3 regions of the Cupriavidus sp. R6-3 genome follow, and region 1 is predicted to be linked to each of the others. Evidence: predicted binding sites of a transcription regulator. Region 1 holds the regulator's gene; each other region holds the start of a gene.
The links. Region 1 encodes HrcA, which represses chaperone genes, less so after heat shock. Its sites were predicted from a motif close to TTAGCACTCNNNNNNNNNGAGTGCTAA; they were not measured.
Positions count from the first base shown of each region.

Region 2: a site for HrcA is predicted at 3,574-3,600, ahead of rpoH (RNA polymerase sigma factor RpoH). Genes of this name have one in related genera too.
Region 3: a site for HrcA is predicted at 3,224-3,250, ahead of groES (co-chaperone GroES). Genes of this name have one in related genera too.

Region 1 is NZ_JCBAJO010000241.1:294-6,347, forward strand. It holds partial or broken gene recN (DNA repair protein RecN) at 1-1,336, opposite strand, end outside; gene AC6EI8_RS22700 (NAD kinase) at 1,399-2,316, opposite strand; gene hrcA (heat-inducible transcriptional repressor HrcA) at 2,419-3,456, shown strand; gene hemH (ferrochelatase) at 3,521-4,636, shown strand; gene AC6EI8_RS22715 (RNA-binding S4 domain-containing protein) at 4,633-5,028, shown strand; gene AC6EI8_RS22720 (hypothetical protein) at 5,065-5,250, opposite strand; gene grpE (nucleotide exchange factor GrpE) at 5,513-6,054, shown strand, end outside.
Region 2 is NZ_JCBAJO010000220.1:528-7,282, forward strand. It holds gene AC6EI8_RS22005 (aspartate/glutamate racemase family protein) at 1-413, opposite strand, end outside; gene AC6EI8_RS22010 (NCS1 family nucleobase:cation symporter-1) at 524-2,029, opposite strand; gene rpoH (RNA polymerase sigma factor RpoH) at 2,547-3,443, opposite strand; gene AC6EI8_RS22020 (pirin family protein) at 3,825-4,700, shown strand; gene ybiB (DNA-binding protein YbiB) at 4,806-5,822, opposite strand; partial or broken gene AC6EI8_RS22030 (CmpA/NrtA family ABC transporter substrate-binding protein) at 6,006-6,755, opposite strand, start outside.
Region 3 is NZ_JCBAJO010000039.1:16,516-26,356, forward strand. It holds gene AC6EI8_RS09645 (alpha-amylase family protein) at 1-1,363, shown strand, start outside; gene AC6EI8_RS09650 (sensory rhodopsin transducer) at 1,431-1,817, shown strand; gene AC6EI8_RS09655 (TIGR03885 family FMN-dependent LLM class oxidoreductase) at 1,985-2,962, shown strand; gene groES (co-chaperone GroES) at 3,352-3,642, shown strand; gene groL (chaperonin GroEL) at 3,751-5,394, shown strand; gene AC6EI8_RS09670 (metallophosphoesterase) at 5,626-6,486, opposite strand; gene AC6EI8_RS09675 (type II secretion system F family protein) at 6,684-7,652, opposite strand; gene AC6EI8_RS09680 (type II secretion system F family protein) at 7,661-8,683, opposite strand; gene AC6EI8_RS09685 (TadA family conjugal transfer-associated ATPase) at 8,711-9,841, opposite strand, start outside.

The DNA of each region.
Region 1 (6,054 bases):
CCTCGCTGGTGATCACCGAGATCGCCAGGCTGATCCGCGCCAGTTCCCCGCCCGACGCGACCTTGGCCAGCGGCCGGGCGCTGACCCCCGCATGGCCGGCCACCAGGAACTCGACCTGTTCGAGCCCGTGGCTGGCGCCTTCCTCGAGCGGGTGCAGCGCGACGGTGAAGCTGCCACCGGCCATCGACAGGCCCTGCATCGCCTCGGTGACAGCCGCCGACAGCCGCTCGGCGGCCTCGCGCCGGCTGTCGCTCAGATGGCGTGCGATGGTCAGGTAGGCGGCGCGGGCCGCCGCCTCGCGCGCGGTGATCTTGTTCAGGTCCTGCGCGGCCTGCAGGTCGTCGAGCTGCTGGCGGCGCGCCAGCAGTTCCTCGGGCAACTGTTCGGGCGGCACGCGGAACTTGCGCGCGGCGGTGTGCAAGGCCTGCATCCGCTCCTCGACCACCTGCAGCCGCTCGGGATCGAGCTCGAGCCGGTCGACGTAGCGGGTCAGCGAGTGGGCCGCTTCCTCGGCCTGCACCTCGGCCGCTTCGAGCGCGGTCACCACATCGGCGAGCGCGGGGTCGACCTCGGCCAGCTGGCGCAGCCGGTGCGCCATTGCATTGAGCGCCGACAGCACCGCGCCGTCGGCCTCCGACAGCGCATCGAGCGCGGCGCGGCCGCCCTCGAGCAGATTGGCCGCATGCGACAGGCGCTTGTGCTCGCCCTGGATCGCTTCCCATTCGCCGGCCTGCGGCGCCAGCTTGTCGAGCTCGCCGACCTGCCACTCGAGCCGCTCGCGTTCGAGCTGCATCTCGCGCGACTGCTGTTCGACGGCCTCGCGCTGGCGCACGCAGGCCCGCCATGTGCGCCAGGCCTCGGCCACCGCGGCGGCCTGCGCGGTCAGGCCCGCGTGCGCGTCGAGCAGCAGCCGCTGCGCGTCCGGCCGCAGCAGCAGCTGGTGGGCGTGCTGTCCGTGGATGTCGACCAGCTGGTCGCCGACCTCGCGCAGCTGCGCGAGCGTGGCGGCGTTGCCGTTGATGAAGGCCTTGCTGCGGCCGTTGGCATCGACGACCCGGCGCAGCAGCACGTTGCCGTCGTCCTCGGCCAGCGCCTGCTCGTTGAGCCAGGCGTCCAGCGCGGGGTGCGTGGAGAAGGTGGCGCTGACGCTGGCGCGCGCCGCGCCCTCGCGCACCACGCCGGCATCGGCGCGCTCGCCGAGCACCAGCGCGAGCGCATCGATCAGGATCGACTTGCCGGCACCGGTCTCGCCGGTGAACACGGTAAAGCCGGCGGTGAAGTCGAGGTCGAGCGTGTCGACGATGACGAAATCGCGGATGGACAGGCTGCGCAGCATCTTGGGAGACGGAAGGCGGCGGTGACTTGGGAGGGATCGGGACCGGCGGGGTGCGCTGGCGCTCAGAGCCGGTTGTCTTCGGTCGGGTACTCGTGCCAGTGCAGCTTCTTGCGCAGCGTGGCGTAGTAGTTGTAGCCGACCGGGTGAAGCAGGTTGATGGTCCTGGCCGAGCGGCGCACGACGATGCGGTCGCCGGGCAGCAGCGAGGTCAGCGACTGCATGTCGAAGTTGACGCTGGCATCGCGGGCGGTGGCGACCTCGATCGACACCTCGGCGTCGTGCGGCAGCACGATCGGCCGGTTCGACAGCGCATGCGGGGCGATCGGCACCAGCACCAGTCCGGACAGCGTCGGATGCAGGATCGGCCCGCCGGCCGACAGCGCATAGGCGGTCGAGCCGGTCGGCGTCGACACGATCAGGCCGTCCGAACGCTGGTTGTACATGAAGTAGCCGTCCACCGAGACCGCCAGCTCGACCATGCCGGAGATGCCCGAGCGATTGACCACCACGTCGTTCAGGGCCAGCGCGGAGAAGATCACGCCCTCGTCGCGGATCACGCGCGATTCGAGCAGCATGCGGTTCTCGGGCTCGTAGTGGCCGCTGAGCATGGCCGGCAGCACCGATTGCACATCCTCCAGCGGGATGTCCGTCATGAAGCCGAGGCGGCCGTGGTTGACGCCGATCAGCGGCACCGAGAAGCCGGCCAGCTGGCGCGCGATGCCGAGCAGCGTGCCGTCGCCGCCGAGCACCACGGCGACGTCGGCCTGCCGGCCGATCTCTTCGGCGGACAGCGCGGGGTAGTCGGTCAGGCCGGTCGCCAGCGCCGTCTCGCGTTCGAACACCACGTCCTGGCCGTTGCGCAGGATGCAGGCCGCCAGTTCCTCGAGCGGGCCCTCGATGCCCGCGGTCGAATACCTGCCGACCAGGGCGACCGTGCGAAAGGGCGCGTGCGCGGCGCCGGACTTGGGGTGTGCAGACATGCCCGGATTAGACCATACCGCCATGACCATTGTCAGCACGGGGCGGGGGGCGAGTGCCAGCGCGAGCCCCGGCGCGCAAAACTTGCGTAAAATCGGGACACCATGGACGAACGAGCGAAAACCCTTCTCAAGACCCTGATCGAGCGCTACATCGCCGAAGGGCAGCCGGTCGGCTCGCGTACGCTGTCGAAGTACTCGGGACTGGACCTGTCGCCGGCGACCATCCGCAACGTGATGTCGGACCTGGAGGAGATGGGCTTCATTGCCAGCCCGCACACGTCGGCGGGGCGCATTCCGACCCCGCGCGGCTACCGGTTGTTCGTCGACACCATGCTGACGGCCCAGCCGCTCGACAGCCAGTTCAACCGCACCAAGCTGGCCGGGCTGATCCAGGGCGAACTCGGCGCGCAGGAACAGAGCCCGCAGCGGATGATCACCACCGCCGCGCGCACGCTGTCGAACCTGTCGCAGTTCGCCGGCGTGGTGATGACCCCGCGCCGCGCGCAGGCGTTCCGGCAGATCGAATTCATGCGGCTGTCCGACAAGCGCATCCTGCTGATCATCGTGACGCCCGAAGGGGACGTGCAGAACCGCATCATCCAGACCGAGCTGCCCTACAGCGCGTCGCAGCTGGTCGAGGCGGCCAATTTCATCAACACGCATTACGCCGGCATGCGCTTCGACACGGTGCGGGAGCGGCTGCGCGACGAACTGAAGGCGCTGCGCATCGACATGTCCGAACTGATGCAGGCCGCGGTCGAGGCCGGCAGCAGCGCGATGGCCGACGAGGACGACCAGGTCTATATCTCGGGCGAACGCAAGCTGCTCGAGGTCGAGGACCTGGCCTCGAGCATGGACAAGCTGCGCCGGCTGTTCGACGTGTTCGAGCACAAGACCAGCCTGCTGCAGCTGCTCGATGTGTCCAGCCATGCCGAGGGCGTGCAGATCTTCATCGGCGGCGAGAGCCGGCTGGTGCCGCTCGAGGACATGGCGGTGATCACCGCGCCGTACGAGGTCGACGGCCAGATCGTCGGCACGCTGGGCGTGATCGGCCCGACGCGGATGGCCTATGACCGGGTGATCCCGATCGTCGATATCACCGCGCGGCTGCTGTCGAGCGCGCTGAGCAGCCAGAACTGATGGCGGCCAGGGCGGGCCGCCACGCGCAGGGCGGCCTTCGCGCCCCAGCGATACCGGAATCCCTATGACCTTTACCGCAGAACCGGCCTATCGGCATGGGCAGGCGCCCCGCACGGCGATCCTGCTGATCAATCTGGGCACGCCCGACGAGCCGACCCCGAAGGCGGTCGGCCGCTATCTGAAGCAGTTCCTGTCCGATCCGCGCGTGGTGGAGATTCCGCGCGCGGCCTGGCTGCCGGTGCTGTACGGGCTGATCCTGCCGCTGCGCTCGCGCGCGTCGGCGCTCAAGTACGAATCGATCTGGCTGCGCGAGGCCCACCGGACCGGCTCGCCGCTGCTGGTCCACACCGAACGGCAGGCGCATGCGCTGCAGCAGTTGCTGGCGCAGCAGGGACACGACGTGACGGTGGCCTGCGCGATGCGCTACGGCAACCCGTCGATCCCATCCGTGATGGAGGCGCTGCGGCGCCAGGGCTGCGAGCGCATCCTGGCGCTGCCGATGTACCCGCAGTATTCCGGCACCACCACCGCGACCGCCTTCGACGAGCTGTTCCGCGTGCTCGGCGAATGGCGCAACCAGCCCGAGCTTCGGCTGGTCAAGCATTTCCACGATCATCCGGCCTACCTGGGCGCGCTGCACCAGCAGGTCGGCGCCTATTGGGCCCAGCACGGCCCGCCCGATTTCGCGCGCGGCGACCGCCTGATCCTGTCCTTTCACGGCGTGCCGCGGCGCACGCTGGAATTGGGCGATCCGTATCACTGCGAATGCCTGAAGACCGGCCGCATGCTGGGCGAGGCGCTGGGTCTGCAGCCCGGCCAGTACCAGGTCACGTTCCAGTCGCGCTTCGGCAAGGCCGAGTGGCTGCAGCCCTATACCGCGCCGACGCTGACCGAGCTTGGCAAGGTCGGCACCGCGCGGGTCGACGTGTTCTGCCCGGGCTTTCCGGCCGACTGCATCGAGACGCTGGAAGAGATCGCGATGGAAGGGCAGTCCGAATTCAAGGTCGCCGGCGGCAAGGAGTTCCACTTCATTCCGTGCCTGAATGACGCGCCGTTCTGGATCACCGCGCTGTCGGAGATTGCGCTGCAGCATATGCAGGGCTGGCCCCTGCGGCTGCCGCACGCGCACGAACTGGAGGCCAGGCGCTCGCTGGCGCAGGCAAGGGGGGCGGCGGCATGAATCCGTCATACGAGGACGATGCGCGCCAGCGCATCGACAAGTGGCTGTGGTGCGCGCGCTTCTTCAAGACCCGCTCGCTGGCGGCGGAGGCCGTCGAGCGGGGCCGGGTGGAGGTCAACGGCCAGCCATGCAAGAATTCGCGGGAGGTCAAGCCGGGCGACACGATACGCATCGACGCCCATCAGCAGCGCTGGGAGCTGGTGGTCAAGGGCGTCGCCCCGGCCCGCGGGCCGGCCTCCGTCGCCCAGACGCTCTACGAGGAAACCGAGGAAAGCCGGACGCGGCGCGCCGCCGAGGCCGAACGGCGGCGTCTGCATGTCGAGCCGGCGTCGCAATTGCAGGGGCGCCCGACGAAGCGGGACCGCCGCCGCATCGAGGATCTGAAAGGGTGAACCGAAGCGGCACGGCCCGCGCGGGCGGGCCGTGTGTCAGCGGGAATACTGGATGATGTATTGGCGCAGCGCCGGATCGGCGCCGCCTGCCACGCTGTCGCGCGGGGTCAGTCCGTCGGAGAGCCAGATGAAGACGGTCAGGGCCGCCAGCGAAAGAAGTACCAGCAGGGTGAAGAGCGAAAACTTCGGCGTTTTGTTCGACGGCTTCGGCAGCTTGCGCATGGCCTTACCCCGGCAGGAAAGACTTCAATATGGGACGGCACCCCGGCAGTTTTGTCGTTTTTTTGGATTTATCTTAGAAGCTGCACTGCGGCAAAGCAATTTCACTCCCCGCAGCACTGGTTTAAGTTTGTAAGCTGATGTTTCCTGCAGATGTCCATCCGCTCTTGAAATATCGGCTTGGCGCCACCAGTTGCCAGCTGAATTCCGATTGACCCCAGGCGGACCGCCGGTGCGGCCGCAACTTGTTCTGAAACGGATCGACATGGAAGACCAGAAGCAAACGCCATCCAACACGCCGCCGACCTCGCCCGCCGACCAGGCCGCCGAAGCGCAAGCCGCGCAACCGGCAACGCCGAACCAGACGACCGAGCCCGCCGCAGCCGCGGATGACGTGGCCACCCAGCTCGCCGCACAGCTGGCCGAGCAGGAAGCCAAGGCACGCGAGAACTACGATCTGTATCTGCGTGCCGTCGCCGAGGCCGAAAACATCCGGCGCCGGGCGCAGGAGGACGTGGCAAAGGCCCACAAGTTCGCCATCGAGAGCTTCGCCGAGCATCTGCTGCCGGTGATGGACAGCCTGCAGGCCGCGCTGGCCGATGGGTCGGGCGATATCGCCAAGCTGCGCGAGGGGGTCGAACTGACCGCCAAGCAGCTGGCCAGCGCCTTCGAGAAGGGCCGCATGGTCGAACTGAATCCGGTCGGCGAGAAGTTCGACCCGCATCGGCACCAGGCGATTTCGATGGTGCCTTCGGAGCAGGAACCGAATACGGTGGTGGCCGTGCTGCAACGCGGCTATCTGATCGC
Region 2 (6,755 bases), on a different contig from region 1:
CGGCAGAACCGTTCCATGCCGTAGCGCTCGGCCAGATGCCACGCGATATTGCAGGTGCGCGCCAGCGTGGTGACGACGCTGAAGCTGGTGCCGATCAGGCTGGCCATGTGCATGGCGGCCTCGGCGATGCCGATCACCGGCCCGCGCGCCATCTCCCGTGCCGCGTACAGCCCCGGATCGCCGAAGCAGGCGATCACGTAGCCGTCGACGCCGTCGGCCTCGCCCAGCCGGATCTCCTCGAGGATGCCCGGCACCGACAGCGCCTCGTCATAGTGGCTCTCGATGGAAGCGGGTCCCATGCGCGGGCTGACCGCAATGATGCGCGTGTCGGGCGAGGCCACGGTGCGGGCGCATTGGCCGATCTTGTCGGTCATGCTTTGAGTGGTATTGGGATTGATGATCTTCAGCTTCATGGCAAACGTCGGGTGGTCGGATCGTCGGGGTCGTCGGATCGTCGAGGTCGTGAAGTCGTCGAGGTCGTGAAGTCGTCGAGGTCGTCGTGGCGTCGGGTCGTTGTGGCCGGTCAGGCGGCCGCGAAGAAATGCGGCATCATGCGGCGCGCCAGCACGCGGTACAGCACCAGCGCAATGCCCATGCCGATGAACCAGCTGTAGTTGGCCAGGCCCTGCCAGGCCGGCACCACCACGCACAGGATCGGGATGATGGCGGCCGGGATCATGGTGGCGATCGCCACCGGGTTGTAGCCGCGGGTGTACCAGTACTTGCCCTGCGGGCGCATCGTGTACAGGTCGTCGACGTCGACCTGCTGGCGGCGCACCAGGTAGTAGTCGGAGATCAGGATGCCGAACAGCGGCCCGATGAAGGCGCCCAGCACGTCCAGCGTGTAGTGGATGACCTGCGGGTTGTTGTACAGATTCCAGGGCGTGATGAAGATCGAGCCGACCGCGGCGATCATGCCGCCGGTGCGCCAGCTGATGTGCCTGGGCGAGACGTTGGAGAAGTCGAACGCCGGCGAGACGAAGTTGGCGACGATGTTGATGCCGATGGTGGCGGTCATGAAGGTCAGCGCGCCCAGCACCATCGCGAAGGTGCTGTCGATATGGCTGACGGTCTCGACCGGATCGGTGATCAGCTTGCCGAACACCGGCAGCGTGGCCGAGGTGGTGATCACGGTCAGCAGGGAGAAGCCGAGGAAGTTGATCGGCAGCCCCCAGAAGTTGCCCTTGCGGACCGCGCCGAAGTTCTTCGCGTAGCGGGAGAAGTCACCGAAATTCAGCATCGGGCCGGAGAAGTACGAGACCACCAGCGCGATCGCGGTCAGCATCACCGGCACCGCTTCCCAGCCGCTGTACTTGACGAAGCTCAGCGTGAAGCTGACGTTGCTCCAGCCTGCCTTGTTCACCAGCCAGATCGCCAGCAGGATCATCACCACATAGACCGCGGGGCCGGCCCAGTCGATGAACTTGCGGATGGTTTCCATGCCGGTCCAGAACACCAGGGCCTGCAGCACCCACAGCGTCATGAACGCGGCCCAGCCCAGGGTCGACAGCCCGGCGAAGCCATGCAGCTTGACGTCGGCATAGGGTGCCAGCGACGGGAAGAAATGCAGCGCCAGCACCAGGAAGGCCGAGGAGGCCAGATAGGTCTGGATGCCGTACCACGCCACCGCGATCAGGCCGCGGATCACCGCCGGGATATTGGCGCCGAGCACGCCGAACGAGGCCCGGCAGATCACCGGATACGGCGTGCCGGTGACCTGGCTGGGCTTGGCCACCAGGTTGCAGAAGAACTGCACGATGACGATGCCCACCAGCAGCGCCACCAGCACCTGCCAGCTTGTCAGGCCCAAGGCGAACAGGCTGCCGGCGGTGATATAGCCGCCGACGCTGTGCACGTCCGACATCCAGAAGGCGAAGATGTTGTAGGTGCTCCAGGTCTGCTTCTTCAGCGGCGCCAGGTCTTCGTTGGTCAGGCGCTCGTCGTACGACGGCTTGATCAGCGCGTTGCCATGGTGGACGGACGCGCTGTCCTGCAGCTCGGCGGCGGCAGGCGCGGTGGTGTGCATCATGCTTGTCTCCTCAAGGCGATGCCATGCGGTGGCCGGCGCGCGGGCGCGCCGGGCGGGCGGTGTGGATCGAATGGATCGGGAATCCGCTCTCAGGATTTGTTTGTAGACAAGATTGTCTACAAAATCGTTTGTAGTTGTGTACGGATTTGTAGATCACGCCTTGGTGATTGTCAACATCATGGCGGGCGGATGCGGGCAAACCCCGAGGAGGGGGAGGCGCGTGGCGGCGGGGCGGGGAGGCGCAGGTGGCGTTGGCGGCCTCGGGAGCGGTGGCAGGAGGCGCCGTCAGGAGGCGGTGGTGGCGCGAGGCGGCGTCGGAAGGCGGTGGCGGAAAGGGGTGGCGAGAGGCGGCGTCGGAAGGCGGTGGCCGAAAGGGGGTGGCGAGGGGCGATGGCGAGGGGCGGTGCGGGAGGCAAAGAAAAGGGCCGGGTCCTTGCGGAACCCGGCCCTTCACGCCGCCGTCCCCGCGTATGCGGGGGCCCGGCGGCTTACGGCTTGCTGCTTGCCTCGGCGTCCATCACGCGAAGGCCTGCAGCGCGCCCTTCATCTTCTTCATCGCGGCGGACTCGATCTGGCGGATCCGCTCGGCCGAGACGCCGAACTCGTCGGCCAGCTCATGCAGCGTGGCGCCGCCCGAGCCGTCGTCGTTGACCTGCAGCCAGCGCGCCTCGATGATGCGGCGGCTGCGCGGGTCGAGCTTGGTCAGCGCCTGCTCCAGGCCTTCCACCTGCATCCGGTCCTGGCGCTTGGCCTCGAGCACGCGGGTCGGCTCGTTGTGGTTGTCGGCCAGGTAGGCGATCGGAGCGAACTCCTCCTCGCCGTCGTCGACCTGGCCTTCCAGCGCCAGATCGCCGCCCGACAGACGGGTTTCCATCTCCATCACTTCTTCCGGCTTGACGTTCAGCTCGCGCGCGACCGCGTCGATCTCGTCCGGCGTGAAGGTATGGGCGCCTTGCTTGTGGCTGCGCAGGTTGAAGAACAGCTTGCGCTGGGCCTTGGTCGTCGCGACCTTGACCATGCGCCAGTTGCGCAGCACGTACTCGTGGATCTCCGCCTTGATCCAGTGGATCGCGTACGACACCAGGCGCACGCCCTGGTCCGGGTCGAAGCGCTTGACGGCCTTCATCAGGCCGATATTGCCTTCCTGGATCAGGTCCGCGTGCGGCAGGCCGTAGCCCAGGTACTGGCGCGCGATCGATACGACCAGGCGCAGGTGCGACATCACCAGCCGGCGGGCGGCCTCGACCGAGTCGTGGTCGCGCAGCTCGCGCGCGAGCCGCTGCTCCTCCTCGGCGGTGAGCATCGGAATACGGTGGACAGCCTGGATATAGCTGTCGAGATTGCCCAGCCCGGCGGGCAGGGTCAGGGCCATGCTGTTGGCGCGCTGGGGCACCATCGGCAGGGTGTTGTTCATGGTGATCGAATCGGCAGACAGGACTGCGTTCACTCAGGGCTCCTTTCGCATCCGGCGGGCGGCGTGCCCGCGTGTCGGAAGCATCAACGGCGTCGTCGCCGGCGCTTCCCACACTGCAATGCAACGCATATTAGCACTCCAGCCGGGTGAGTGCTAATTGGAGTCCGGTCCGCCGTGATAGTTCCAGAGTATCGGAGAAAATATTCCATAGCGCTTTAGGCTCGCCGGAAGGCCTCCTGCGTAACGTCGGCGGGCGCGGACATGAGTTCGTTAGAGCGTCGGCTCCGCTGCCGGTTCTGCTGCAGGGTCCATGCCATGGGGCCGCAGGGGCTACACTTGCCAGCACTGCCTCGATCCGCCCACGTCCCTGGAGTGTCAGCCATGTCCGCCATTGAACATTTGTTGAAACCGCATGTAAGAGATATCGGCGACTTCTCGGTGCGGCGTGTGCTGCCCTCCGCCGCCGCCCAGACCGTGGGGCCGTTCATCTTCTTCGACCATATGGGTCCGGTCGAGCTGCCGCCGGGGCACGGTATGGATGTGCGCCCTCATCCGCATATTGGCCTTGCCACCGTGACCTATCTGTTCGAAGGCGAAATCGTCCATCGCGACAGCGTCGGCAGCGAACAGACGATCCGGCCTGGCGACGTCAACTGGATGACCGCCGGCAGCGGCATCGTCCATTCGGAGCGCTCGCCCCAGGCCGCCCGGGACGCCGGCCCGCGCCTGCACGGCATCCAGACCTGGGTCGCGCTGCCGCGCGAGCATGAGACCGTCGCGCCGTCGTTCTTCCACCATCCGGCGGCGACGCTGCCGCAACTGGTCCATGGCGGCGCCCGCATCACGGTGATCGCCGGCGATGCCTTCGGCGCGCGCTCGCCGGTGCAGGTGTTCAGCCGCACGCTCTATGCGGCGCTGGAACTGGACGCCGGCGCCAGCCTGGCGATTCCGCCCGAGCACGAACAGCGCGGCCTGTATCTGGTCGACGGCGCCGCCGCGATCGACGGCACCGCGCTGCCGGCCGAGCATCTGGCAGTGCTGACGCCGGGCGCCGAGGCCACGGTCACCGCGCTGGAGCCGTCGCGGCTGATGCTGCTCGGCGGCGAACCGGTGGACGGCCGGCGGCATATCTTCTGGAATTTCGTCGCCAGCAGCCGCGAGGCGATCGAGGAAGCGGCGCGGCGCTGGGAGAACGACGAATTCCCGCACGTGCCGGGCGAGACCGAACGGATTCCGCTGCCGCCGCGGCGGGTTTGAAAGGCGGGCGTCGTGGTTTGCGCCCTTCTCCCGCGGGCGAGAGAGGGGCGGGGAGAGGGGCGAGAGAGGGGCGGGGAGAGGGGCGGGGGAGTGGGAAAGGCCTTGCTACAGCGGGCTGACCCAGCTGACCCGCGCGCTCTCCCGCAGGCAGCCGCGGATCGTCTCGATCTGCGTCGCGATCGGCGCCGGCACCGGCACGGCGCCGGACAGCACCTGGCGGATCCACGCCGCCGTCAGCGCCACGTCGGTGCCCGGCGGCAGCGCCGGCACGTCGGCGACCGAGCCCGACATCGGATCGACCAGCGTGCGCTGATGGCCGTCGTGCAGCCAGTCGATGCGGCTGCCGCGGCGGGCGTCGGCCACCACCTCGCCCTCGGTGCCGCGCGCCAGCAGCACGTTGGCCGGCTCGTGCGAGAAGTAGTCCGTCAGCGTTTCGCGGTATTCCGGGTGGGTGTAGCTGTAGAGCCGCAGCGCCTCGGCCGGCGTATGCGCCCCGACCGGCTGCAGCATCTTGACGATGGTGTGCGAGGAATTGCGCAGCCCGATCACGGTGCGCTTGTCGAGCAGCGCCGACAGGGCCGGCGACAGCACGTCGATCGGCAGCACCGCCAGCGGGCCGGGATCGGCATCGCCGCCGGCACCGGGCTGCGCGAGCCGCCGCGCGGCTTCGTCCACCGTCGCGCACGGCGGGATCCCCAAGGCCTCGAACAGCATGATGCTGGTGACCCGCTGATTGAATTCGCGCGTGCCATGCACCAGCACCGGGATGCCTTCCCGTGCGAGCAGCAGCGCCAGCAGCGGCACCAGATTGGGCTGCTTGCGGGCGCCGTTGTAGCTGGGAATGACCACCACCTGGCGCTCCGGCGCCGGCAGCGGCAGGCAATGCGCGTGCGCGGCCTCCAGCATGCCGGCGAGCTCGTGCGGCGCCTCGCCCTTGATCCGGTACGCCATCAGCACGGCGCCCAGCTCGAGGTCCGAGACGCGTCCGGACAGCATCGCGTCGAACAGCAGGCGGGCATCGTCGCGCGGCAGGGCGCGCGCCCCGGCGACGCCGCGGCCGATTTCCTTGATATAGGGCGCCGCGGAAAAGGCGGGCGAGGTGTCGTGGCGGTCAGCGGGCATGTCGGTGCGCTAGTGATAGGGCAATGCGGTAAGGGCGGTGCGCCAGGGGCATTGCGCGGCCATGCGCGCACAATGCGGTAGCGGCGGTGCCGCGAGGGCGGCGTGGTCAGCGCGCTTTCGGCCGATGATAGCGCGATACGCGCAGGCGGCTGCAGGCGGCGTGCAGGCGGCGCGCGGGTGCCCTCATGCCTGGATCGCGAAGCCGTCGGCATAGGCCTTCGGGTCCCGGCTGGCGTCCCACACCACGCCGTCCATCAGCTTCGCCGTGCGGAAGTCGCTGGCGGGCAGCGGCACCTGCGCGGCCGCGGCGGCCTGCCGGTAGACATCGATCCGGTTGACCTTGCGTGCCACCGCCAGATAGTCCGGGTGTTCCTTCAGCATCCCCCAGCGCTTGTGCTGCGTCAGGAACCACATGCCGTCGGACAGGTAGGGATAGTTCGCCTCGCCGTCCCGATGGAACTGCATCGCATGGGCGTCGTCCCAGGTCCTCCCCAGGCCGTTGGCATAGCGGCCCAGCATGCGGTCGAGGATCAGGTCCATGTCGGTGTCGACATAGGACGGCGCGGCGATGGTCTCCGCGGTCCGGCGCCGGTTCGACGCCGACGCGTCGATGAAGCGCGAGGCCTCCAGCACCGCCGCCACCATGGCCCGCGCGGTGTTCGGATACTTCTGCACGAACTCGGCGGTGGTGGCCAGCGTCTTCTCCGGATGGTCGCGCCAGATGCCCTGCGTGGTCTCGGCGGTGAAGCCGATGCGATCCGCGATCGCGCGCGCGTGCCACGGCTCGCCGGCGCAGAAGCCGTCCATATGGCCGACCCGCATAGTGGCCACCATCTGCGGTGGCGGCACGGTGATCGCGCGTGCCTCCCGCAGCGGATCGATGCCGTTGGCCGCCAGCCAGTAGTACAGCCACATCGCATGCGTGCCGGTGGG
Region 3 (9,841 bases), on a different contig from region 1:
GGAACTCGGTATCCGCGTGATGGTGGAACTGGTGGCGCACCACACGTCCGATCAGCATCGCTGGTTCCAGGAGGCGCGGCGCGACCGCAATTCGCCGTACCGCGACTACTACGTCTGGGCCGACGAGCCGGAGGAGACCCACGTCAAGCCGATCTTCCCGACCGTCGAGGACAGCGTCTGGACCTGGGACGAGGAGGCGGGGCAATACTACCGGCACGCCTTCTATTCGCATCAGCCCGATCTCAATATCGCCAACCCGGCCGTGCGCGCCGAGATCGAGGACATCATGTCGTTCTGGCTGCGGCTGGGCGTATCGGGATTCCGCATCGACGCGGCGGGACACATGATCGACGGGGCGAAGGAGGCGGACCCGCGCGACGACGGCTTCTGGCTGCTGAACGACCTGCGCGCGTTCGCGACGCTGCGTCGTTCCGACGCGGTGCTGCTCGGCGAGGTCGACGTGCCGGCCGAGGACTACGCGCGCTACTTCGGCAAGGGCCATCGCCTGACGCTGGTGTCCAACTTCTTCCTGAACAACTTCCTGTTCCTGGCGCTGGCGCGCGAGCGCGCCGAGCCGATCGAGCGCGCGCTGCGCGAGCAGCCCGACCCGCCCGAGCGCGCGCAATATGCGGTATGGGTCCGCAATCACGACGAGCTCGACCTGGAGCGGCTCAGCGAGGCCGAGCGGGAAGAGGTGATGCAGCGCTTCGCGCCGGACGAGGACATGCGCGTCTACAACCGCGGCATCCGCCGCCGGCTGCCGCCGATGCTCGATGGCGACCAGCGCCGCATCGCGCAGGTCCATGCGCTGCTGTTCTCTCTGCCGGGCACGCCGATCCTGCGCTACGGCGAGGAGATCGGCATGGGGGAGGATCTGTCGCAAAAGGAACGCCACGCGGTGCGCACCGCGATGCAATGGTCCGACGAGGTCAATGGCGGCTTCTCGCCCGCCGATCCCGACTCGCTGCCGGTGCCGGTGATCCGCGAGGGGCCGTTCGCCTACGACAAGGTCAATATCTACGAGCAAACGCTGCGCGACGATTCGCTGCTGGCCAGGACGGGCAAGATGATCCGCGCGCGCCTCGGCATGCCGGAGATCGGTTACGGGGAATGCACGGTGATGGACGTGGGCTGCCCGGCGGTGCTGGCGCTGCGGCACGAACTGGATGGACAGGTGGTCTTCACCTTCGCCAATCTGTCGGGCCAGGACGTCGAGGTGGGGCTGCCCGATGTCGAGGTCGGCGAGCTGCGCGACATGCTGGTCGACGGCCCGTATCCGCCGCAGCAGAACGGGGCCCATGCGCTGAAGCTGCGTGCCTACGGCTATCGCTGGCTGCGGCAGCGGCCGTGCTTTGCGCCGTGATCGTCGACACGGTGGACGGCCTGGACACTGCCAATCCCGCCACTGGCGAACAACAAAGGAGAAACCGATGGAAGCGATCGGACAACGGCGCTGGGTGATTGCCGAAGGCTATTTGCCGCCGACCGACCCGGCCGCGAGCCGGCAGTTGAACAGCCACGAGGCGGCCTGCCTGCTCAATACCGGCGATACCGAGGCCAATGTCACCGTGACGATCTTCTATGCCGACCGCGAGCCCGTGGGCCCCTACCGGCTGACGGTACCGGCTCGCCGCACGCTGCATCTGCGCTTCAACGATCTGCGCGACCCCGAGCCGATCCCCGAGGACACCGACTACGCCAGCGTGATCGAGTCCGACGTGCCGATCGTCGTGCAGCACACCCGGCTCGATTCGCGCCAGGCCGCGCTCGCGCTGATGACCACGCTGGCCTATCCGGTTCCGGCAGCGGCCGGCTGACGGCCACTGCCGGCCACTGTCGTTCACCTGACGACCAGAACACGACCAGAACACGACCGGAACACGACCAGAACACGACCAGAACACGACCAGAACACGACCGGAACACGACCAGAACACGACCAGAAGACGACCGGCCCATCCCCAATCCCGCCCAGGAGTCCGCCATGCCCTTGATCGGCTATCACGCCTCGCACGAACAGTTCTCGCCGGGCGATCTGCTGCGCTACGCGCGTGCCGCGCAGCTGGCCGGCTTTAACGCGCTCAGCAGCTCCGACCACTTCCATCCGTGGAGCGAGCGGCAAGGGGAGAGCGGCCATTCCTGGTCCTGGCTCGGCGCCGCGATGGCGACCGTCGATCTGCCCACGGGCGTGGTCGCGTGCCCGTTCGGCCGCTACCACCCGGCCGTGGTCGCGCAGGCCGCGGCGACGCTGGAGGCCATGTTTCCGGGCCGCTTCTGGATCGCGCTGGGCACCGGCGAGGCGCTGAACGAACACATCACCGGCCGGCCGTGGCCGTCCAAGGCCGAGCGGCAGGCCATGCTGACCGAATCGGTGGACGCGATGCGCGCGCTGTGGCGCGGCGAGGAGGTGACGCACCACGGCAGCATCGTGGTCGATCGCGCGCGGCTCTATACGCTGCCGCAGCGTCCGCCGCCGATCTTCGCCGCGGCGCTGACCGCGCAGACCGCGCGCTGGGCGGGGCAGTGGGCCGACGGCCTGATCACGATCTCGGCCCCACGCGAGACCATGCGCGCGGTGATCGATGCCTTCCGCGAGGGCGGCGGCGAGGCCAAGCCGGTCCATATCCAGGCCAAGATCGCCTATGCCGACCCCACCCAGGGCGACGAGGCGGCCCGCCGAATGGCCTACGAACAGTGGCGCACCAATGTGTTCGACAGCGAAACGGCGGCGAACCTGGCGACCCCCGCCGAATTCGATGCCCGCGCGCGGACGGTGTCGCCGGACGACATCGAGCGCGCGGTCCGCATCTCCTGCGACGCCGCGCAACAGGCGGCCTGGCTGGCCGAGGACCTGGCCATGGGCGCCGACGCGGTCTTCCTGCACAACGTCTGCGGCAACCAGCAGGCCTGGATCGACGCCTGCGCGCAGACGGTCTTGCCTCAGCTGCGGGGCGGGGCCTGAGCCTTCCGTCTCCTCCGTGAAGGGGCCGGTGTCTTCAGTCGAAAGGCGAAAATCGCCGGGGCGCCGCTTGCAAGAGGGACGACGGTAGAGGGAGATCGGCTCCCCGGGCGACATCCGCCTGAAAAAATACCGGCCGCACAATATAAGAGACAATGCCCGTCCGGCCTTGCCCGGCGCGGGGCCGCGACGTTTTTCCTTCCTTTCCGCGGGTAAACCCGTATTCAGACCTCGTCTTGAAAACCCGAAACCCCGTCCCTATAATTAGCACTCGCCGGGTGCGAGTGCTAACAGCGTGCTGTAGCCTGCATCCGGCGTCCGATTTCAAGGGTCTCCGCACTCCCGCGGTGGCCACTTTGCAAATAAATGCTCACTTGTACTAAGGAGTCCGTATGAATCTGCGTCCTTTGCACGACCGCGTGATCGTCAAGCGTCTGGACAACGAAACCAAGACCGCTTCCGGCATCGTGATTCCCGACAATGCTGCCGAGAAGCCCGATCAGGGTGAAGTGCTGGCCGTCGGCCCGGGCAAGAAGGATGACAAGGGCGCCTCGATCGCCCTCGACGTCAAGGTGGGTGACCGCGTCCTGTTCGGCAAGTACGCCGGCCAGAGCGTGAAGGTGGATGGCCAGGAACTGCTGGTCATGCGCGAAGAAGACATCATGGCGGTCATCAACAAGTGATGTCGCTGTCCGGGCGCCGCGCGTCCGGAACCCCTGGGCGCCTCGGTTCCGCCGCGGCGGCAATCGCGCCCGGGACATTTCCCGTACAGAATTCTGGAGATCTAGAACATGGCAGCTAAAGACGTAGTGTTCGGCGACAGCGCTCGCCACAAGATGGTCGAAGGCGTGAACATCCTGGCCAACGCGGTCAAGGTGACCCTGGGTCCGAAGGGCCGCAACGTGGTGCTCGAGCGCAGCTTCGGCGGCCCGACGGTGACCAAGGATGGTGTGTCGGTCGCCAAGGAAATCGAGCTGAAGGACAAGCTGCAGAACATGGGCGCCCAGATGGTCAAGGAAGTCGCTTCCAAGACCAGCGACAACGCCGGTGACGGCACCACCACCGCGACCGTGCTTGCCCAGTCGATCGTGCGCGAAGGCATGAAGTACGTTGCCGCCGGCATGAACCCGATGGACCTGAAGCGCGGCATCGACAAGGCCGTTGGTTCGGCTGTCGAAGAGCTCAAGAAGCTGAGCAAGCCGACCACGACCAGCAAGGAAATCGCCCAGGTTGGCGCGATCTCGGCCAACAGCGACGAAGTGATCGGCAAGCTGATCGCCGAAGCGATGGACAAGGTCGGCAAGGAAGGCGTGATCACCGTCGAGGACGGCAAGTCGCTGGCCGATGAGCTGGAAGTCGTCGAGGGCATGCAGTTCGACCGCGGCTACCTGTCGCCGTACTTCATCAACAACCCGGACAAGCAAGTCGTCCAGCTCGACAACCCGTTCGTGCTGCTGTTCGACAAGAAGATCTCGAACATCCGCGATCTGCTGCCGGTGCTGGAGCAAGTGGCCAAGTCGAGCCGTCCGCTGCTGATCATCGCCGAAGACGTCGAAGGCGAAGCGCTGGCGACCCTGGTGGTCAACAACATCCGTGGCATCCTGAAGACCGCCGCCGTCAAGGCGCCTGGCTTCGGCGACCGCCGCAAGGCCATGCTGGAAGACATCGCCATCCTGACCGGCGGTACCGTGATCGCCGAGGAAGTCGGCCTGACGCTGGAAAAGGCGACCCTGCAAGACCTGGGTCAAGCCAAGCGTGTCGAGATCGGCAAGGAAAACACCATCATCATCGACGGTGCCGGTGACGCCGCCGCGATCGAAGGCCGTGTCAAGCAGATCCGTGCCCAGATCGAGGAAGCGACCTCGGACTACGACCGCGAAAAGCTGCAAGAGCGCGTGGCCAAGCTGGCCGGCGGTGTTGCGGTGATCAAGGTCGGTGCCGCCACCGAAGTCGAAATGAAGGAAAAGAAGGCACGCGTCGAAGACGCGCTGCACGCCACCCGCGCTGCCGTTGAAGAAGGCATCGTCCCGGGCGGCGGCGTGGCCCTGCTGCGTGCCCGCGCTGCGATCTCGAGCCTGACCGGCGACAACGCCGACCAGAACGCCGGCATCAAGATCGTGTTGCGCGCGATGGAAGAGCCGCTGCGCCAGATCGTGCTGAACGCAGGCGAAGAAGCTTCGGTCGTCGTGGCCAAGGTCATCGAAGGCAAGGGCAACTTCGGCTACAACGCCGCCAGCGGCGAGTACGGCGACCTGGTCGAGATGGGCGTGCTGGATCCGACCAAGGTGACCCGCACCGCGCTGCAGAACGCCGCTTCGGTCGCATCGCTGATGCTGACCACGGACTGCGCGATCGCCGAAACGCCGAAGGAAGAGTCGGCGCCGGCAATGCCGGGCGGTATGGGCGGCATGGGCGGCATGGACGGCATGATGTAATCACGCCGGCCGTCGGCTTCGGCCGACTGCCCAGACTGCCGAGACGGCGCGAGTCGTCGCTTCAGTCGAAACCCCCGCGGGTGCAAGCCCGTGGGGGTTTTTGTTTTGGGGCTTCCTTCCTTGCCGGGGCAGAGCGTATGGGGCGGTCGGGATGGCTGACGGGTGCGGGATTATCGGCGGCTCTTCCCTGTCCCCAACCCGAGAGAAGGCCGCGAGAACCACAACCGACCCTCACACCTCCACCACATACCCCCAATCGAACTTCGCATTCTCCAGCGCCCCGTCGCCGCGCCGCACATAGCCGCGCGGGTTGCAGACCACGCGCGCGCGGTCGACGCGGTAGTCGAAGCTGGTGTGCGTATGGCCATGGATCCACAGGTCGGCGCGCTGGACCAGGTCGGGCCGGCGCGAGATGAAGCCGGCCGAGGCGAGGTCGTGCGCATAGCGCGGGTCGAGGCTGCCGAGGTCCGGCGCATGGTGGGTGACCACCACGGTGGCGCCGTCGAAGGGCTTGTCCAGTTCGCCGGCCAGCCACGCCGACTCGGCGCGATGGCGCGCCAGCGCGTCGGCGGGCGTGAAGCGGCGGATGCCACCGTGCCCGCCGCCGCGGCCGTCCGCGCTGTCATCCGCGCTGTCGTGCGCGCCGCCGTCCTCGCCGCCGTCCGCGCTGTCGTCCTCGACCGAGATCAGCCGGTGGTCGAGCATCACCCTGGCGCAGGCCTGCATCGCGTCGTCGATGCGCTCGCGGCCGAACAGCGCGTAGTCGGCCCACCATGTCGTGCCCAGCACGCGCACCGGCGCCTGGCCCGGCAGTTCGAACACCGCCACGCCGCCGGTCAGCAGATGCACCTGCGGATGCGCGGCCGCGGCGGCGGCCATTTGCGCATCGACCCGGGTGAAGGTGCTGTCGTAGTACTCGTGATTGCCCGGCACATAGACGATCGGCCCGCGCAGGTGCCGCGCCGCCCAGTCGATGCCATGGCGGCCATTGGCGATGTCCCCCGCCAGCACGACGACATCGGCCTCGCAGTCGGGGACCGTTTCGGGGGTATGGTGTTCCAGGTGCAGATCGCTCAGAACGCGTAGCTTCATGCCGCCTCCAGCCGGCCTCCAATGGGCCTGTGCCTTCGGAGTGTTCAGCATGCGGCGGTACCGGTCAAGTGCGCGGGTTCCCGCGCCGCGGCGCGGCAGAACGACTCCCAGCGAAAAAGCCCGGACCGGGTCCGGGCAAAGGCTGTCCGCACTGCCTGGGGTGATGGCGGCCAGCCGAGGGCCGAAGCCCGGCGGCGTTATCCGCCCTGTCCGGTCATGGTCGGCAGCAGCACGCGCACGATCTGGATGAAGGCGGGGCCGAGCAGCACCACCAGCAGCGAGGGGAAGATCAGGAAGATCAGCGGGAACAGCAGCTTCAGCGCGATCTTGGCCGCCTGTTCCTCGGCCAGCATCCGCCGCTTGGTGCGCAGCATGTCGGACAGCACCCGCAGCGATTCGCCCAGGCTGGTGCCGAAGCGGTCGGCCTGCACCAGCATCGCGGCGAAGCGCTCGACGTCCTCGACGCCGGTGCGCAGCGCCAGGTTGGACAGCGCCTTCTCCTTGGAAAAGCCCGAACGCATCTCCAGCAGCATCAGTTCCAGCTCGCCCGCCAGCACGGGGCAGCGCAGCGACAGTTCGCTGGCGACGCGCATCAGCGCCGCGTCCAGGCCGAGCCCGGCCTCGACGCAGACGGTCAGCAGGTCGATCGCATCGGGAAACTCCTCGAACACGGTGCGCTTGCGCTGGGCGATCCGGCGCGCCAGCACCGCGTTGGGCAGGTAGTAGCCGACCGTGCAGATCGCGATCAGCAGCACCGCCAGCAGTGCGCCGTCGCTGGCCAGCGACGTGCCGACCGTCGCCACCAGTGCCGCCAGCGGCAGCGCCAGCGCCAGCACGGTCTTGGCGGCGAAGTACAGCGTGGGCGCGGCGGCGCCGCGCCAGCCCGCGTTCATGAAGCGCACCCGCAGCGCCGAGTTCTCCCAGCCCTCTTTCGGCAGCGCCAGGCGCGACACCGGCCTTGCCCACTCGCTGAGCCGCGCGCCCCACTCGTTGCGTGCCGACGTTCCCGCCGTCCCCGCGGCGCCCGTGCCGGCGCCGCCAAGCCGCTCCAGCCGCGCACGCAGCCGGTTCGGCGAACAAACCAGCATCAGGCCGAGCGCCGCGCCGAAGGCGGCGACGAACACCAGGCCGAGCAACAGCCATTGTTGTGTCTGCATGGCTTGCATGATTTCTCCTATACCCGGATGCGGATGATCTTGCGCATCCACAGCACGCCCAGCGCCATCATCCCCAGCGCCGTGCCGGCCATGCGGATGCCGGCCGGGTCCTGCCACAGCACGTCGAGAAAGCCGGGGTTCAGCACCGAGATCAGCCCGGCGGTGCCGAACGGCAGCAGGCCGAGGATCCATGCCGACAGCCGGCCCTCCGCGGACAGCACGCGGATCTTGTCGAACAGCTTGAGCCGCTCGCGCACCAGGCGGCTGATGGTGTCGAGGACCTCGGCCAGGTTGCCGCCGCTGTCGCGCTGGATCAGCACCGCGATGACGAAATAACGCAGATCGCCGACCGGTACCCGGATCGCCAGGCTGGTCAGCGCATCGTCGAGCGAGACGCCGTAGTTGATCTCCTCGAAGGCCAGGCGGAACTCGGGACCGAGCGGGGCCTTCATCTCCTGGCCGACGGTGCCGAGCGCGCCGGCGAAGGAATGCCCGGCGCGCAGCGAGCGGCTGATCATGTCGATGGCATCGGGCAATTGCGCCTCCATGCGCTTCAGCCGCCGTTGCCGTTGCGCCAGCGTACGCAGCACGGGAAGCGTCGCGGCCAGCAGCGCGCCGGCGGCGGCCAGCCAGAACGGCAGCGGCAGCAGCGACAGCACGGCGAACGCGATCAGCAGGCTGGCGGCGCTGAAGCCCAGCAGCTGGCCGACCGACCAGGTGCTGCCCGACTGCTGCAGCCAGCGGTCCAGCGCCGCCACGCGCGGCACCCGCATCAGCAGGCGCTGCATCCGCGGGCTGCCGGCCAGCATCCGCTCCTTCAGGATCGACATCTGCTCGCGGCCGATCTGGCCGCCGGCCGACAGCGCGCGGATGCGCGCGTCGATGCGGCGTGCCGAGGCGCCATGATGGCTGTTCCACCACAGGTAGACGGCCTCGATGGCCAGCACCACCGCGATGAACAGCAGCACGCCGAAGGCGTACAGCGCGTAGTGTCCCAGTTGTCCCAATTGCCCCAGTTGCCCGAATCGGCCAAGGTCCATGATCGCTCTCCGTCAGTCCGGCAGGTGCTAGATCTCGAAACGCCGCGAGGGATCGTAGGTCTCGTCCGGCAGCCCCACGCCGTAGACGCGCAGCCGCTCGGCGAAGCGCGGATAGACGCCGGTCGCGCGGAAGTGGCCGCGCACGGTGCCGTCCTGTCCCACACCGGTGCGCTGGAAGGTGAAGATCTCCTGCATGTTGATCACGTCGCCCTCCATCCCGGTGATCTCCTGGATGCTGACGATCTTGCGGCTGCCGTCGGTCAGGCGCGCGGCCTGCACGATCACCGTGATGGCCGAGGCGATCTGCTGCCGGATCGCTTTCGGCGGCACGTTCATGCCCGCCATGCCGACCATGTTCTCCAGCCGTGTCAGCGCATCGCGCGGCGTGTTGGCGTGGATGGTGGTCAGCGACCCCTCGTGCCCGGTGTTCATCGCATTGAGCATGTCGAGCGCCTCGGCGCCGCGCACCTCGCCGAGGATGATGCGATCGGGGCGCATGCGCAGCGCGTTGCGCACCAGCGAGCGCTGCGTGATCTCGCCCTTGCCCTCGATATTGGGCGGGCGCGTTTCCAGCCGCAGCACATGGGGCTGCCGCAGTTGCAGCTCGGCGGCGTCCTCGATGGTCACCACGCGCTCGTCGGCCGGGATGAAGCCCGACACGATGTTCAGCAGCGTGGTCTTGCCGCTGCCGGTGCCGCCCGACACCACCAGATTGACCTTGGCGTGCGCCAGTGCCTGCAACAGCTGCGCCATCGGCGGCGTCAGGCTGTGGTACGCGATCAGGTCCGCGATCTGCAGCGGATTGACGGCGAAGCGGCGGATCGACAGCAGCGGACCGTCGATCGCCGACGGCGGGATGATCGCATTGACGCGCGAGCCGTCGGGCAGGCGCGCATCGACCATCGGGCTGGTCTCGTCGATGCGGCGCCCGACGCGCGAGACGATCTTCTCGATCACCTTCATCAGGTGGGCGTCGTCGTAGAACGTGATGTCCGTCAGTTCGAGCTTGCCGCGCCGCTCGACATAGGTCTGGCGCGCGGTATTGACCAGGATGTCGGACACCGTGGGGTCGCGCAGCAGCGGCTCCAGAGGGCCGAAGCCGAACATTTCGTCGTAGATCTCGCCGATCAGCTGCCGGCGTTCTGCGTCGTTGAGCAG